Regions from separate parts of the Kitasatospora sp. NPDC058190 genome, predicted to be linked through region 2. Evidence: riboswitches for the same ligand, from Rfam matches in the RefSeq annotation. Region 2 holds a riboswitch; each other region holds the start of a gene.

Region 1 (4,232 bases), on a different contig from region 2:
TAGCCTGGGCGGCCCGGGGCGGCTCCCGGGGCCCGGGCCAGGAGGCTCGCCGTGGCCGTCGGTGGTGCCGGTGTACAGCCCGGTGCCGTCGGGGCCGTTGGCCAGGACCACCCAGTGCCCGTTCGCGGCGACCGGGGTGGCCATGCCGTTGGGGATGCCCGGCAGCAGGGTACGGCTGTCCATGCCGAGCCGGTGCTGCCAGCCGGGGCGGATCCCGTGGGCGTCGAAGGCGGCGTCCAGCGCGTGCAGTTGGCAAGGCCGCGGGCGGTGACCTCGATCGCGTCGCCGAAGTAGTCGGCGATCCCGTCGTTCTGGGCGGTGCGCCGGCACGGCGGCCGGCGCACCGCCCATAATAGGCAGTCCGGCGACATATGTCGATCGACTGTCCATGTGGCCGCCCATGGGCGCGCAGTGCCGCCCCACTCCCGTCCACGTCCGTGCGCGGGCGATCCGTTCAAGGCCGCACCCGTCGCCAACCCCTGGTGGCCCGTCAGGCGGAGCCCAGGGTGATCCCGAGCATCCGCGCGCCGGTCTCGGTGCGCGGCCGATGGCTGCTGCCCGGCGCGAACACCACGTAACTGCCCGCCGGATGGCGCTCGTCCCCCTCGATCACCTCGCCGCTGAGCACGTAGTAGCGCTCCTCGGTGTGGTGCACGTCCACCTCCGGCCACTGGCTGCCCGGCGCGAAGTCGATCAGCCAGCCGCGCGCGTACCCGGTGGCCGTCAGCCGCCGCCGCACGATCCCCGGCCCCACCGCGACCGGCTCCACGTCCCCGGCCAGCAGCGTCGTCTTCAGCCCGTCGTTTCCGTCGTTTCCGTCGTTCTCGCTCATGTCCCCACTGTGGCCGCCGCCGCCCCCACCGCCCCAGAGTCCGAAAAGACATCCTCAGGTACATTCCTGCCATGGACGCCTCCGCTGCGAACCCGGCCCGCCACCGCGTGGTGGCCCTGCTCGGCGCGCCCCAGGCGCCCTTCGAACTCGCCTGCGCCGCCGAGGCCTTCGGCACCGAACGCGCCGGACTGCCCTCCTACTACGACTTCACCCTGTGCGCCCGGACCCCCGGCCCGGTGCCGACCACCCTCGGCGTCCCGCTGCTGGTCCACGCGGGCCTGGAGGCGCTGGAGCGGGCCGACACCGTGGTCGTCCCCGGCTGGCAGCCGCCCGGCTCCCCGGTACCGTCCGCCGTCCTGGACGCGCTGCGCGCCGCCCACGCCCGCGGCGCCCGGATCGTGTCCATCTGCAGCGGCGCCTTCGTCCTGGCCCAGGCCGGACTGCTGGACGGGCGCCGCGCCACCACCCACTGGGCCCGCACCGCCCAACTCGCCGCCGAGTACCCGGCCCTGACGGTCGACCGGGACGTGCTGTACGTCGACCACGGCGACGTCGCCACCAGCGCCGGATCCGGCGCGGGCATCGACCTGTGCCTGCACCTGCTGCGCCGCGACCACGGCGCGGCCTACGCCGCCCAGGTCGCCCGGCACATGGTGCTGCCCCCGCACCGCGAGGGCAGCCAGCTGCAGTACGCCGCCGTCCCGGCGCCCGCCCGGGCGGACGAGTCGCTGGCCCCACTGCTGGAGTGGGCCGAGGAACACCTGGGGGAGCGGCTGGCCGTGGAGGATCTCGCCGCCCGCGCCGGGCTCTCCGGGCGCACCCTGGCCCGGCGCTTCGCCGAGCAGCTGGGCACCAGCCCCGGCCAGTGGCTGCTGGCCCGGCGCGTCGACGCCGCCCGGGTGCTGCTGGAGCAGACCGACCTGCCGGTGGAGGCCGTCGCCGTGCGGGTCGGCCTGGCCTCCGCCGTCAACCTGCGCCGCCGCTTCCGCGCCGCCCTCGGCACCACCCCCGGTGCCTACCGCCGTACCTTCGGCAGCGCCCGCGCCGACTGAGTACCGGGTGCTCGGCGGGCTCGGAGACGTGATCGCCGAGGGGGGCGGTGGCCGTCGCGACCGGCATCGACAGCCGGGAGGGTTGTCCGATTCATGTATTTATGCGGCGCTTTGTCAGCCAATGTGGCATTCCATCAGATCTTTGCCGAATTTTCGTGTGATGTGGATGATACGAACTTGTGTCTTCCGGGTCGATCTGCCTAGCGTTCGACCTGTTCGCACCTGCGGACCCTGCCGCCGGGACGCCGAGTCCTGTCCACCGGTCGGCCGGACGTCGAGCAGTGCACCGGGCAGGAGCGGGGGAACCAGGTAGTTCGCCGCGCCCTGCTCGGTCCGTTCGCGGACGAGACGGGTGTGGCTAGGGGTGAAGCCGCTGCGTGCGGCCGGGCTACCTCACGGCCCGAACCCGACAGCTCACCTCGCAGGCGTCGCAGAGGGACGCCCCATGCTGACTTCAAGTACCGGCCGGCATCGCCGTGCGCGCCGGAGACACACCCCGCGTCTGGCCGCCACCGTCGGGATCGCCGGTGCCGGCCTCATGCTGCCGCTGCTGAGCGCGAGCGGAGCCTCCGCCGCGCCCGGCTCCCACACGTACGCGAGCCACGTCGGGTGGCAGGTGCACCACCAGCACCGGCACCAGAGCGACTCCGATGGTCAGCACCGCCACCAGGCCGACCCGCACGCGGCGGGGCCCTCCGCTGCGGCCTCGGCCGAAGCCTCGCACGCCTCACCGTCGCCGTCCGCCCCGGCCTCCCACGCTCCGGAATCCGCGACCGCGCGCCCCGGCGGCGAGTCCCAGGGCTCCCACTCGGCGCGGCCCTCCGCTCCGGCTCCGGCCCCGGTGTTCCACACGTCCGCGCCGTCGTCCCCGTCCGTCCCGGCCACGCACGCCCCCGCCCCCGCGGCCACACCCACCGCCCCGGCTGCGCAGACCGCCCCGGCTGCACAGACCGGTTCGAGCTCGGACGCCGTGCAGCAGGTCCTCAAACTGATCAACCAGGCGCGAGCCGCCCAGGGCCTGCCCGCCTACACCATCACGTCGGGGCTGACCAGCAGCGCCGGGGCCCACGACCAGACGATGGCCGGCGGCTGCGGCATGTCCCACCAGTGCCCGGGCGAGGCCGAGTTGGGGGCGCGGGAGACGGCCGCAGGCGTCCAGTGGAACGCCGTCGGGGAGAACATAGGCTACGGCAACGGGGTCTCCACCTCGGCCCAGGACATCGCCGCCATGGCGGTCAGCCTGACCCAGGACATGCTGAACGAGACGCCGCCGAACGACGGCCACCGCAAGAACATCCTCAGCAGCGAGTTCACCCACATCGGCATCGCCGTCCACCGGGATGCCAGTGGAACCGTCTGGCTCACCCAGGACTTCTCCAACTGACCCGTCCGTCAAGGACGTAGGACGAGCCTGACCACGGACCCCGATCCACCGGGCCCTACGTCGTACCGCCCCACAGCGGTGCCACCACGCCGGGGCGCAGCGGGATCGCCCCGGCCTGGTGGACGCGGTCGGTCAGCCCGGCGGGGCGGGCCTCGAAGAGGACTTTGCGGACGGTGTCGGCGTGCCGTTCGGCGGCCGCCGACCTGCGCTCGGAGGCGCGGGGCATCGCCTACTCACCCTGGAGCAGGCGGGCCGGCTCGCCGTCCATGTCGACCTTCCCGGTGTCGACCGCGGTCTCGATCCAGTCGGGGGTCGCTCGCACCCGCGCCCAGAGCGGCCTGATGGCCGACCACGCCGCCGAGACCCTCGCCCTGTGCGACCTCATCGGCGAACTCATCGACGGCGTCAGCGAGTTCTCCGACACCTTCGCCGAACGCGCGGCCGGCCTCGCGGTCACCTACCCCGGCGCCCCCGACGCCCACCCGCTGACCGGCACCCGCGCCCCCGACCTGCGCTGGGACACCACCGGCCTGTTCACCCTGCTGCGCCCCGGCCGCCCCGTCCTGCTCGACCTCGCCGGCGAGGTCGAGCAGGACGAACTCGCCCGCCCGGGCCCGACCCTGCACAGCGGCCCGCCCAGCCGCCCCACCCCGCCTGGCACGACGTCACCGCGGCCCTCGTGCGCCCCGACGGGCACCTGGCCTGGCTCACCGAGGAGCCCGACGTCCCGTCCGCGGCTCGAACCGCCCTCGCGGCCTGAGCGCTCCCGGTACGGCCGGACACGGCGGGGCCCGCTGGCCCGCCACGACCGGGACCGTGCCCCGGCTCCCTGTCGCGCGGTCACCGGACCGCTGTGGCCCGGGCGGTGAACCGGTTCGCCCGCGAAGACCCACCGCCTTTCCCCGGCACACCGGTCGGCCGGTTGCGTTTGGATTACGGCGTGTCCGATTTGTGGATCTTGGGC
Region 2 (4,232 bases):
AGGCGGGCGGCGCCACCATCGAGGACGTGGTGATGTTCCGCGTGTACCTCACCAAGCGCGCCGACTTCCCGCTGATGAACGAGGTCTACGCCGAGTTCATCGAGGAGAACATCAAGCCCGGCGGCGTGAAGCCCTGCCGCACCACGGTCTTCGTGGAGCTGCCCCAGGAGCCCATGCTGGTGGAGATCGACGCCCAGGCCGTCGTCGCCTGACGCCCCGCGAAACCCCCGAGCGCCCGGACGCCGTCACGCGTCCGGGCCCTCGCCGCACCCCGCCATCCACTTGCCACACCCTTGCGCGGACATTAGGTTAGGCTCACCTAACCACCAGGAGGTCCGTTCATGAGTCTGCCCACCGGCGACGCCGAGGTGCCCGAGCCCACCACCGCCGAACGGGTCCACAGCCTGCTCAGCGCGACCTCCTCACTCACCGTCCGCGCCCTCGGCGAACACCACGACCTGGACACCCCGGTCTCCGTGCACGGCTCCCGGCTGCGGCTGCGCGCCCCGCTGGACGCCCCGCTCACCGCGGCCGCCGCCGAAGCCACCGAGGGCCTGGCCGTCGTCCTCGACGTCACCGACGTGTCCCCGGTCGCCGTCCGCGACCGGATCCGCGGCCGCCTCACCCTGGCCGGCCGGCTGCACCTGGCCCACCTCGCCGACGACGGCCTCAGCGTCCACCTGCGCGTGGACGTCGCCCACGCCGTCCTCGCCACCCCGTACGGCACCGGCGCGCTCACTGCCGTCGACCTCGCCCTCGCCGCCCCCGACCCGCTGGCCCGGCACGAGGCCTCGCTGCTCACCCACCTGGCCGACGAGCACGCCGACGCCCTCGACCTGCTCACCGGCCTGCTCGACCCGGCCCTGCTCGCCGGACACCCGGACATCCGCCCGCTCGCCCTCGACCGCTACGGCCTGGTACTGCGTCTGGACCACCCGCACGGCCACCGCGACGTCCGCCTGGTCTTCCCCGAACCCGCCGGCGACACCGAGGACTTCGGGCACCGGATGCACGAGCTGCTGGCCGCCGCCGAGCACGGCCTGCCCGTCCGCCGGAACTGACCACGCCCGGGCGTCACCGCTCGACGGCGTCCTCCGGCACGATCCGCCCCATCCGCGCGTACCGCTCCGGCCGTCGGCGCCGCACCGCCGGCGCCAGCGCGATCCCACCCACTCGAACTCCCCCGGAGCCGCGAACGGCAACGGCCGGCCCGGCTCCACGAGGGGTCCTCGCGAAGCCGGGCCGGCCTTGGGCGTGTCCCGCGCCCATGTCCACCGGTGCGGCGATCACCCGGTCGAGCGGTCACCCGACATGACCATCCCGGGCGGTCGATTCGCCCCGCACCAGCGGTGGTTCCTGAAACCCGCGGTCAGCGCGGGGTCCGAACAGGGGCTGCGCAGCGTCAGAGCGCGACGCCGTGCACCCGCAGGTAAGCGACCGGGTTGATGTCCGAGCCGTACTCCGACCCGGTGCGGATCTCGAAGTGCAGGTGCGGGCCGGTCACGTTGCCGGTGGCGCCGGAGAGGCCGAGCCGCTGGCCGGCGGTGACGGTCTGACCGATCTTCACACCGATCACGGAGAGGTGCGCGTACTGGGCGTACCTGCCGTCAGCGAGCTTGATCTCGACCTGGTTGCCGTAGGCACCGCCGTTGCCGGCCTTCACCACGACACCGTTGGCGACCGCGCGCACCGGGGTGCCGGTGGAGGCGACGAAGTCCTGGCCGGTGTGGTGGCCGGAGGCCCACATCGAGCCGGCCACGCCGTAGGCCTCGCCCAGCACCGGGTTGGCCAGCGGGGCGACATAGCCGGAGGTGACGGCGACCGGGGCTGCGGTGACGGCCTGGGCCGGAGCGGCGTTCTGAATCCGGGTCTGGACCTGGACGCCCGGCTTGGCGGCCTCGGTCCGAACCTGCACCTGAGCATCTGCGGCAGCGGCGGCGCTCTGGGTGACCGGGGCGGCCGGCTCGGCCGGGGCCGCAGGCTCGGCCGGGGCCGCAGGCTCGGCGGCGTCGGCGTGGGCCGCGAGCGACAGCCACTGACCCGGGAAGACCAGGTTCGGGTCGGTGCCGACCACCGAGCGGTTCTGCTCGTACAGCGCGGGCCAGGCGCCCTCGACGTTCCGGGCGTCGACGATCGTGGACAGGCTGTCGCCGCCGACGACGCGGTAGCCGTCGTGGGCGGCGGCCGGGGCGGCCGACCCGGCATCCACGGCGGCGGCGTGCTGCACGACCGAGGCGGCCGGGGCGTTGTGGGCCTGGGCGCTCATCGTGGTCACGAGCGGCAGGGCGAAGGAGACACCGGTGACGGCGACTGCGATGCCGATGCGGGCGGCGCGGGGCACGGCGATACGACGAGCCTGAGCAGGCATGGGATTCCTCTCCGACGCCTGCGAGGTGAGCTGTCGGGTTCGGGCTGGAGTTGCCCGGCCGCACGCGCGGCTTCACCCCGAGCCGGTCCTGGACGTTCGCGCTGAACAGCGCGGACTCCGGTCCGGCGACTTACCTGTGGGTCCCCCGCTCCTGCCGTGCAGAGCTCAGTTCGAACCACTGGGCAGCGGCAGGACTCGGCGTTCCACCCGGTGGATCCACCCAGGCTGGCCGGGTGGTCGCTGAACTAAAACCCATCCGTTCGGGTGAAGCAATGTCGATCTCTTGAACCAGCGACAACCCCCCGCGGCGCGGTCACCCTCCGCATGGCCCACCATGCGGTGCGTGCACAATCCATTCACTCGGCGCCACTGCTCCACGACGCTGCGCCGCCCTCGGCGGCCCAGTGCGACCATCCGCTCACGCACCGCCCACCCTGGACACACCGCCCGGTGACCCTTGTCACGTGCACCCCGCCGGGCGCAGGATCGGGCCGTGGCCACCTCAACGGCCGGCACCCTGCGCCTGAGCACCGCGCAGGGCCGCTGGGTTCTCCTGGCAACGGTGCTCGGTTCCAGCATGGCGATGCTCGACGGCACCGTGGTGAACGTCGCCCTGCCCCGGATCGGCGCCGACCTCGGCGCCTCCCTGGCGTCCCTGCAATGGACGCTGAACGCCTATCTGCTCACGCTGGCGGGCCTGATCCTGCTCGGCGGCGCGCTCGGCGACCGGTACGGACGGCGCAAGGTCTTCCTGATCGGCGTGGTCTGGTTCGCCGCCGCCTCCGCGGCCTGCGCCCTCGCCCCGAACATCAACGTGCTGATCGCCGCCCGCGCCGTCCAGGGCATCGGCGGGGCGCTGCTCACCCCCGGCTCGCTGGCCATGCTCCAGGCCGTCTTCCATCCTGACGACCGCTCGGCGGCGGTGGGCCTGTGGTCCGGTCTCGGCGGGGTGTCCGCGGCCATCGGCCCCTTCCTCGGCGGCTGGCTGGTGGACGGCCCCGGCTGGCGCTGGATCTTCCTGCTGAACCTGCCGCTGGCCGCCGCCGTGATCGCGGTCAGCTCCCGCTACGTCCCGGAGAGCCGCGACGAGTCCGCCTCGGGCCGCTTCGACGTGCCCGGCGCGCTGCTCGCCGCACTCGCCCTCGGCGCGATCACCTACGCGCTCACCGCCGCCGGGGAGGGCCTGTCCCCCGCCGTCTGGCTCACCGGCGCGATCGGCCTGCTGCTCGGCGCCGCCTTCGTCGCCGTCGAGCGCCGCGCACCCGATCCGATGCTGCCGCTCGGACTGTTCTCGTCCCGGCTGTTCACCGCCGTGAACCTGGTCACCCTCTGCGTCTACGCGGCCTTCAGCGGGGTGTTCTTCCTGCTGGTGGTCCAACTGCAGATCGTGTCCGGCTTCTCGCCCCTGGTCTCGGGCTTCGCCCTGGTGCCGATCACGGTGCTGATGCTGACCCTGTCGGCGCGCGCCGGCCGCCTCGGCAAGCGGATCGGCCCGCGCATCCCGCTCACCGTCGGCCCGCTGCTCTGCGCCGCCGGGGTGCTGCTGATGCTGCGCACCGGCCCCGGCTCCTCCTACTGGGCGGACGTGCTGCCCGCCGTCGCGGTGATGGGCAGCGGGATGACCCTGCTGGTCGCACCGCTGACCGCGACGGTGCTGGCCGCCGTCGACGTACGGCACGCGGGCATCGCCAGCGGCGTCAACAACGCCGCCGCCCGCGCGGCCGGCCTGCTCGCGGTGGCTGCCCTCCCGGCGCTGGCCGGCCTGAGCGGCGATGCCTACCGGGTGCCGTCCTCGGTGGACTCCGCCTTCCACACCGCGATGCTGATCTGCGCGGGCCTGCTGGTCTGCGGCGGGCTGATCGCC
Region 3 (4,232 bases), on a different contig from region 2:
CCACCTCGGCTCGCTGGTCGACCGGCCGCCCGGGTGTCGGCGGCGCGGCCGGGGGCAGCGACAGCTGGGTCAGCCCGCCGGCCGCCAGCAGCAGCGCAGCGCGCCGGGACAGCACGCGACCGGGTATGTCGGCCGGGTCGGAGGTCGTCGCGTTCAGAGCCGGACCACTCCCGCGACCGGCATCGCGTTGACGCTCTCGTACCGCACCTTGGCGCCCGGGTAGGGGGCGTGCACCATCACCCCGCCGCCGGCGTACATCCCGACGTGGTGCATGTCCCGGTAGAAGATCACCAGGTCTCCCGGCCGCGCTTCGGAGAGGCTGATCCGCTGCCCGGCGAAAGCCTGGGCCTGCGAGGTGCGCGGCAGGGTCACTCCGGCCTGCCGCCAGCTGTAGTACATCAGACCGGAGCAGTCGAAGGCGCGGGGCCCGGTGGATCCGTAGACGTACGGCGAGCCGATCATCCGCACCGCGGCGGCCAGCGCGGCCGCCCCGCGCTCGGAGGCGGCCGGGGTGGTGCCGAGGTCCAGCCGGTCGGTGCCGCGGGTGGCGCGCTGCTCGGCGTCGTCGGCGTCCTGGACGACCATCCGGGCCCGCTCGGCCGCGCTCAGGCTGTTGAGCAGCTGCTGGGCCTTGGCCAGCCGCTGCTGGATCTGCTGCTTGTTCTCGGCCAGCGAGCGCCGGGCCTGGTCCAGTTCGGCGAGCTTGCCCGCGGTCTCGGTTCGGCGCTGGTCGAGCCTGCGCTGACGGCCGACCAGCTCGTGCAGCGTCTCCTGCTGCCGCTCGGCGGCCTGCCCGAAGGTGCGGGCGCGGGCGAGGTAGGACGCGGGGTCGCTGGAGAGCATCAGCTGGGCGGTCTGGGTCATCCCGCCGCCGCGGTACTCGGCCCCGGCCACGGTCGCGAGGTCCCCGCGCAGCTGGTTGAGCTGGTCCTGGCCGGCGGCGACCTCGCCCTGGAGGAGCGTGGTCTCGCTCTGGAGCCGCTTCTGCGCCTCCTGCGCGGCGTTGCACTTCTCGGACGCCCGCTCGGCCTCGTCGTACAGCTTCTCGACCTGCGCCTTGACGTCCCTGAGATCGGGCGTGTCCGGCGCGCCGGGAGCGGCCTGGGCGCTGCCGCCGGCCGTCACGCTCAGGACCGTGGCGGCTGCCGCGGTCAGCACCAGCGCACGGGCGAGCAGTTGGGAACGACGGTGCACGGACATGGCGGCGGCGGCTCCAATCCTGGGGCACGGCCCCGCGGCCGCGCCCCAACGGGCGGCCGTCGAGCGGGAGTCCGGTGGCAGACGTTAGCGAGTCCGGGCAAGCGAGTCCAAACCCCTCCTGACCCGAATATTCGCCCCCCAATCGGACATTCGTCCAAGTCGCCGGAAAAGCCGCAGGCCCGGCCCTCCGTGGTGGAGGACCGGGCCCGAAACGGCCTGGGCGGGGATCAGACCCGCACGATGGAGGCCAGCGGCATGTTGGAGACCGCCTCGTAGCGGACCGAGGCGCCCGGCTTGGGCGCGTGCAGCACCTGGCCGTTGCCCGCGTAGATGCCGACGTGGTGGGCGTCGCTGTAGAAGATCAGCAGGTCGCCGGGCTGGGCCTGGGAGATGTCCGAGCCGATCCGGGTGCCGGCGCCGGCCTGCTCCTGCGAGGTGCGCGGCAGCGACACGCCGACCTGGTTGAACGCCCAGACCATCAGGCCGGAGCAGTCGAAGGAGCCCGGGCCGGTGGCGCCCCACACGTACGGGCTGCCGACCTTGCTCGCGGCGGCGGCCAGCGCGGCGGCACCGTGCGAGCTGCCGGGGGCGGCCGGCTTGGCGACCGGCGAGGAGGAGGCCGCGGAGCCCGAACCCGAGCCCGAGCTGATGTCGGTGCGGCCGCTGTCGCGCGAGGCGCGGTCGGCGGCGGCCTGCTGCTGCTGGGCGGCCTTCGCGGCTGCGTCGGCCTGGGCCTTGGCGTCGGCCGCGGCCTTCTCCTCGGCCTGACGGATCGCCTGGCGCTCCTGCTCGGTCAGGGTGTTGAGCAGGTCCTGCGCGGCCTTCAGCTTGTTCTGGACCTCCTCCTTGGAGGTCTTCAGCTGCTGGGTGGTGGACTCCAGCTCGGCGAGCTTGCCCTGGGCCTCGGTGCGGTCCTGGTCGAGCTTGCGCTGCTCCTCCTGGAGCTGCTTCAGCTGGTTCTTCTGGGTGTCACCGGCCTGGTTGAGCGCACCGGCCTGGTTGAGGAAGTTGTCCGGGCTGGTGGAGAGCATCAGCTGGACGGTCGGGGATATGCCGCCGTTGCGGTACTGCTCCCCGGCGATCTCGGCGAGCCCGCCCTGCATGTCGGTCACCTGGGCCTGCTGCCGGGCCACCTGGTCCTGCAGGCCGGAGACCTGCTTCTCCAGGGCCTGCTGCTTCTCCTGGGCGGCGTTGTACTTCTCGGTCGCCTGCTCGGCCTGCTCGTTGAGCTGGTCGACCTGCTCCTTGACCTGGTCCTTGGTCGGCTGCGGGTCGGCGTGCGCGCCGGACTGCGCGGAGAGGGCGACGGCTGCCGCGGCGACACCGGTCAGGATCGAGACACGGGCGCGGCTGGCGGGCTTGGGACGACGATGGGACGCCACGAAGGCGGACTCCTTCTTCCTACGTCCGCCTACCGGGTGAGCTGACGGGTTCGGGCCGGAAGCATGCCCTACGACGCCTCACAGCCGTTCCAGCGGCCGACCTGGCGCCGATTCACCCCGGAGGAACGTGGTTCCCCGGCTCCGCTCCGCAGCGCCCCCGACCACTGGGCTCCCCTGTCGGGCAGTCACTTCGACCTGCCCCGCTGTTTCGCGAACTCGACGGTAACCACCGCCGCCACCCAGGCTGGGTGATCGACAGTGCGGTGGTTCGGGGCACGACCCTAGTAACTGAACCGTGATCCGTTCAAATCCTTGTCAGAAAAAAGACGGAAGATTTCCCGTGTTCTTTTGTGAAAATGACCGATGGTGATCGCTGCTGCACGCAAAGCTGATCGGATCTCACCGGCCGACCACGGAACGGACAAACCCGAAGCGCCACCCCCGACAGGAGGGTGGCGCGGATCACAGGAGCGGAACCCGGACTTTCCGGCGTGTCGGGGTGTCAGACCCGGCGGATCGTGTTGATCGGCATCGCGTCGGCCTTCATCACCTTCACCACGTCCCCGGTGTGCGGCGCGTGGACCACCATGCCGTTGCCGATGTACATCCCGACGTGGTGCCGGTCGCTGCCGTAGATCACCAGGTCGCCCGGCTGGGCCTGGTCCAGCGAGGGCACCGCGGTACCGACGTTGCCCTGCTCCTGCGAGGTGCGCGGCAGCGAGACGCCGGCCTGGGCGTACGACCAGAGCATCAGGCCCGAGCAGTCGAAGGTGCTCGGCCCCGTGGCGCCCCACTGGTACGGCGAGCCCTGCTTGCTCATCGCCTTGGCGACGGCCACGGCCGCGTAGCCGCTGGCAGGCGGCAGGCTGCTGAGGTCGACCCGGGCCGTGCCGCGCGAGGCGCGGTCGTCCTGCTGCTGCTGGGCCTTCAGCGCGGCGCGGTCGGCGGCGCTGAGCGAGTTCAACAGGTCCTGGGCGGCCTTCAGCTTCTGGTTGACGTCCGACTTGGCCTGGTTCAGGTCCTTGGTGGTGGAGTCCAGCGAGGACAGGACCGCGGCGGCCTCGGCCTTCTCCTGGTCCAGCCGGCGCTGCTGGTCGAGCAGGCTCTTGAGCGCCTCGGTCTGGCTGGCGCTGGCCTGCTGGACGCTGGAGGCCTTCTCCAGGTAGCCGGACGGGTCGGAGGAGAGCATCAGCTGGACGGACGGGTCGATGCCGCCGGTGCGGTACTGGTCGCCCGCCACCTCGGCCAGGCCCGCCTGCAGCTGGGTCATCTGGTCCTGGCTGCGGGCCACCTGGTCCTGCAGCTGGTCGGCCTGTTTGCGGAGCTGGTCGGCCCGCTCCTTGGCGCCGTTGTACTTCTCCGCCGCCTGCTCCTGCTCCTGCTGGAGCTGGTCGATCTGCGCCTTGACGTCGTCCTTGCTCGGCTGCGGCGCCGCGTGCGCACCCACCTGGGCGGAGAGGGCGACCGCGGTCGCAGCGGCAGCGGTGAGCACGGAGACCCGCGCGCGGCTCGGCTGCTTGGGACGGCGGTGGGAGGCCAAGGGACCGGCTCCTTCTTCCATCGGACTCACCTGATCGGATGAGATTCCGGAAAATAGGTTTGACGCCAGACCCTAGTGAAGATCTATCCGTTTTGCCACTCCCCGAAGGC

Evidence for each region. Region 2 has a riboswitch for cyclic di-AMP ahead of ACFVWU_RS38510 (peptidoglycan DD-metalloendopeptidase family protein). Riboswitches for the same ligand answer to the same signal wherever they lie in the genome.
Region 1: linked by a shared signal. The riboswitch ahead of ACFVWU_RS15165 (CAP domain-containing protein) and the one ahead of ACFVWU_RS38510 (peptidoglycan DD-metalloendopeptidase family protein) in region 2 are both predicted to bind cyclic di-AMP.
Region 3: linked by a shared signal. The riboswitch ahead of ACFVWU_RS21945 (NlpC/P60 family protein) and the one ahead of ACFVWU_RS38510 (peptidoglycan DD-metalloendopeptidase family protein) in region 2 are both predicted to bind cyclic di-AMP.

The regions. Positions count from the first base shown of each region.
Region 1 is NZ_JBHVVI010000027.1:2,403-6,634, forward strand. It holds gene ACFVWU_RS15155 (cupin domain-containing protein) at 491-832, opposite strand; gene ACFVWU_RS15160 (helix-turn-helix domain-containing protein) at 904-1,884, shown strand; cyclic di-AMP (ydaO/yuaA leader) riboswitch at 2,159-2,327, shown strand; gene ACFVWU_RS15165 (CAP domain-containing protein) at 2,330-3,268, shown strand; partial or broken gene ACFVWU_RS15170 (RacP protein) at 3,402-3,494, opposite strand; partial or broken gene ACFVWU_RS15175 (DUF6192 family protein) at 3,498-3,596, opposite strand; gene ACFVWU_RS15180 (hypothetical protein) at 3,610-4,137, shown strand.
Region 2 is NZ_JBHVVI010000138.1:9,114-13,345, forward strand. It holds gene ACFVWU_RS38500 (RidA family protein) at 1-212, shown strand, start outside; gene ACFVWU_RS38505 (DUF2470 domain-containing protein) at 342-1,061, shown strand; gene ACFVWU_RS38510 (peptidoglycan DD-metalloendopeptidase family protein) at 1,403-2,368, opposite strand; cyclic di-AMP (ydaO/yuaA leader) riboswitch at 2,371-2,549, opposite strand; gene ACFVWU_RS38515 (MFS transporter) at 2,862-4,232, shown strand, end outside.
Region 3 is NZ_JBHVVI010000047.1:35,125-39,356, forward strand. It holds gene ACFVWU_RS21935 (hypothetical protein) at 1-115, opposite strand, end outside; gene ACFVWU_RS21940 (NlpC/P60 family protein) at 154-1,200, opposite strand; gene ACFVWU_RS21945 (NlpC/P60 family protein) at 1,428-2,582, opposite strand; cyclic di-AMP (ydaO/yuaA leader) riboswitch at 2,593-2,746, opposite strand; gene ACFVWU_RS21950 (NlpC/P60 family protein) at 3,085-4,122, opposite strand.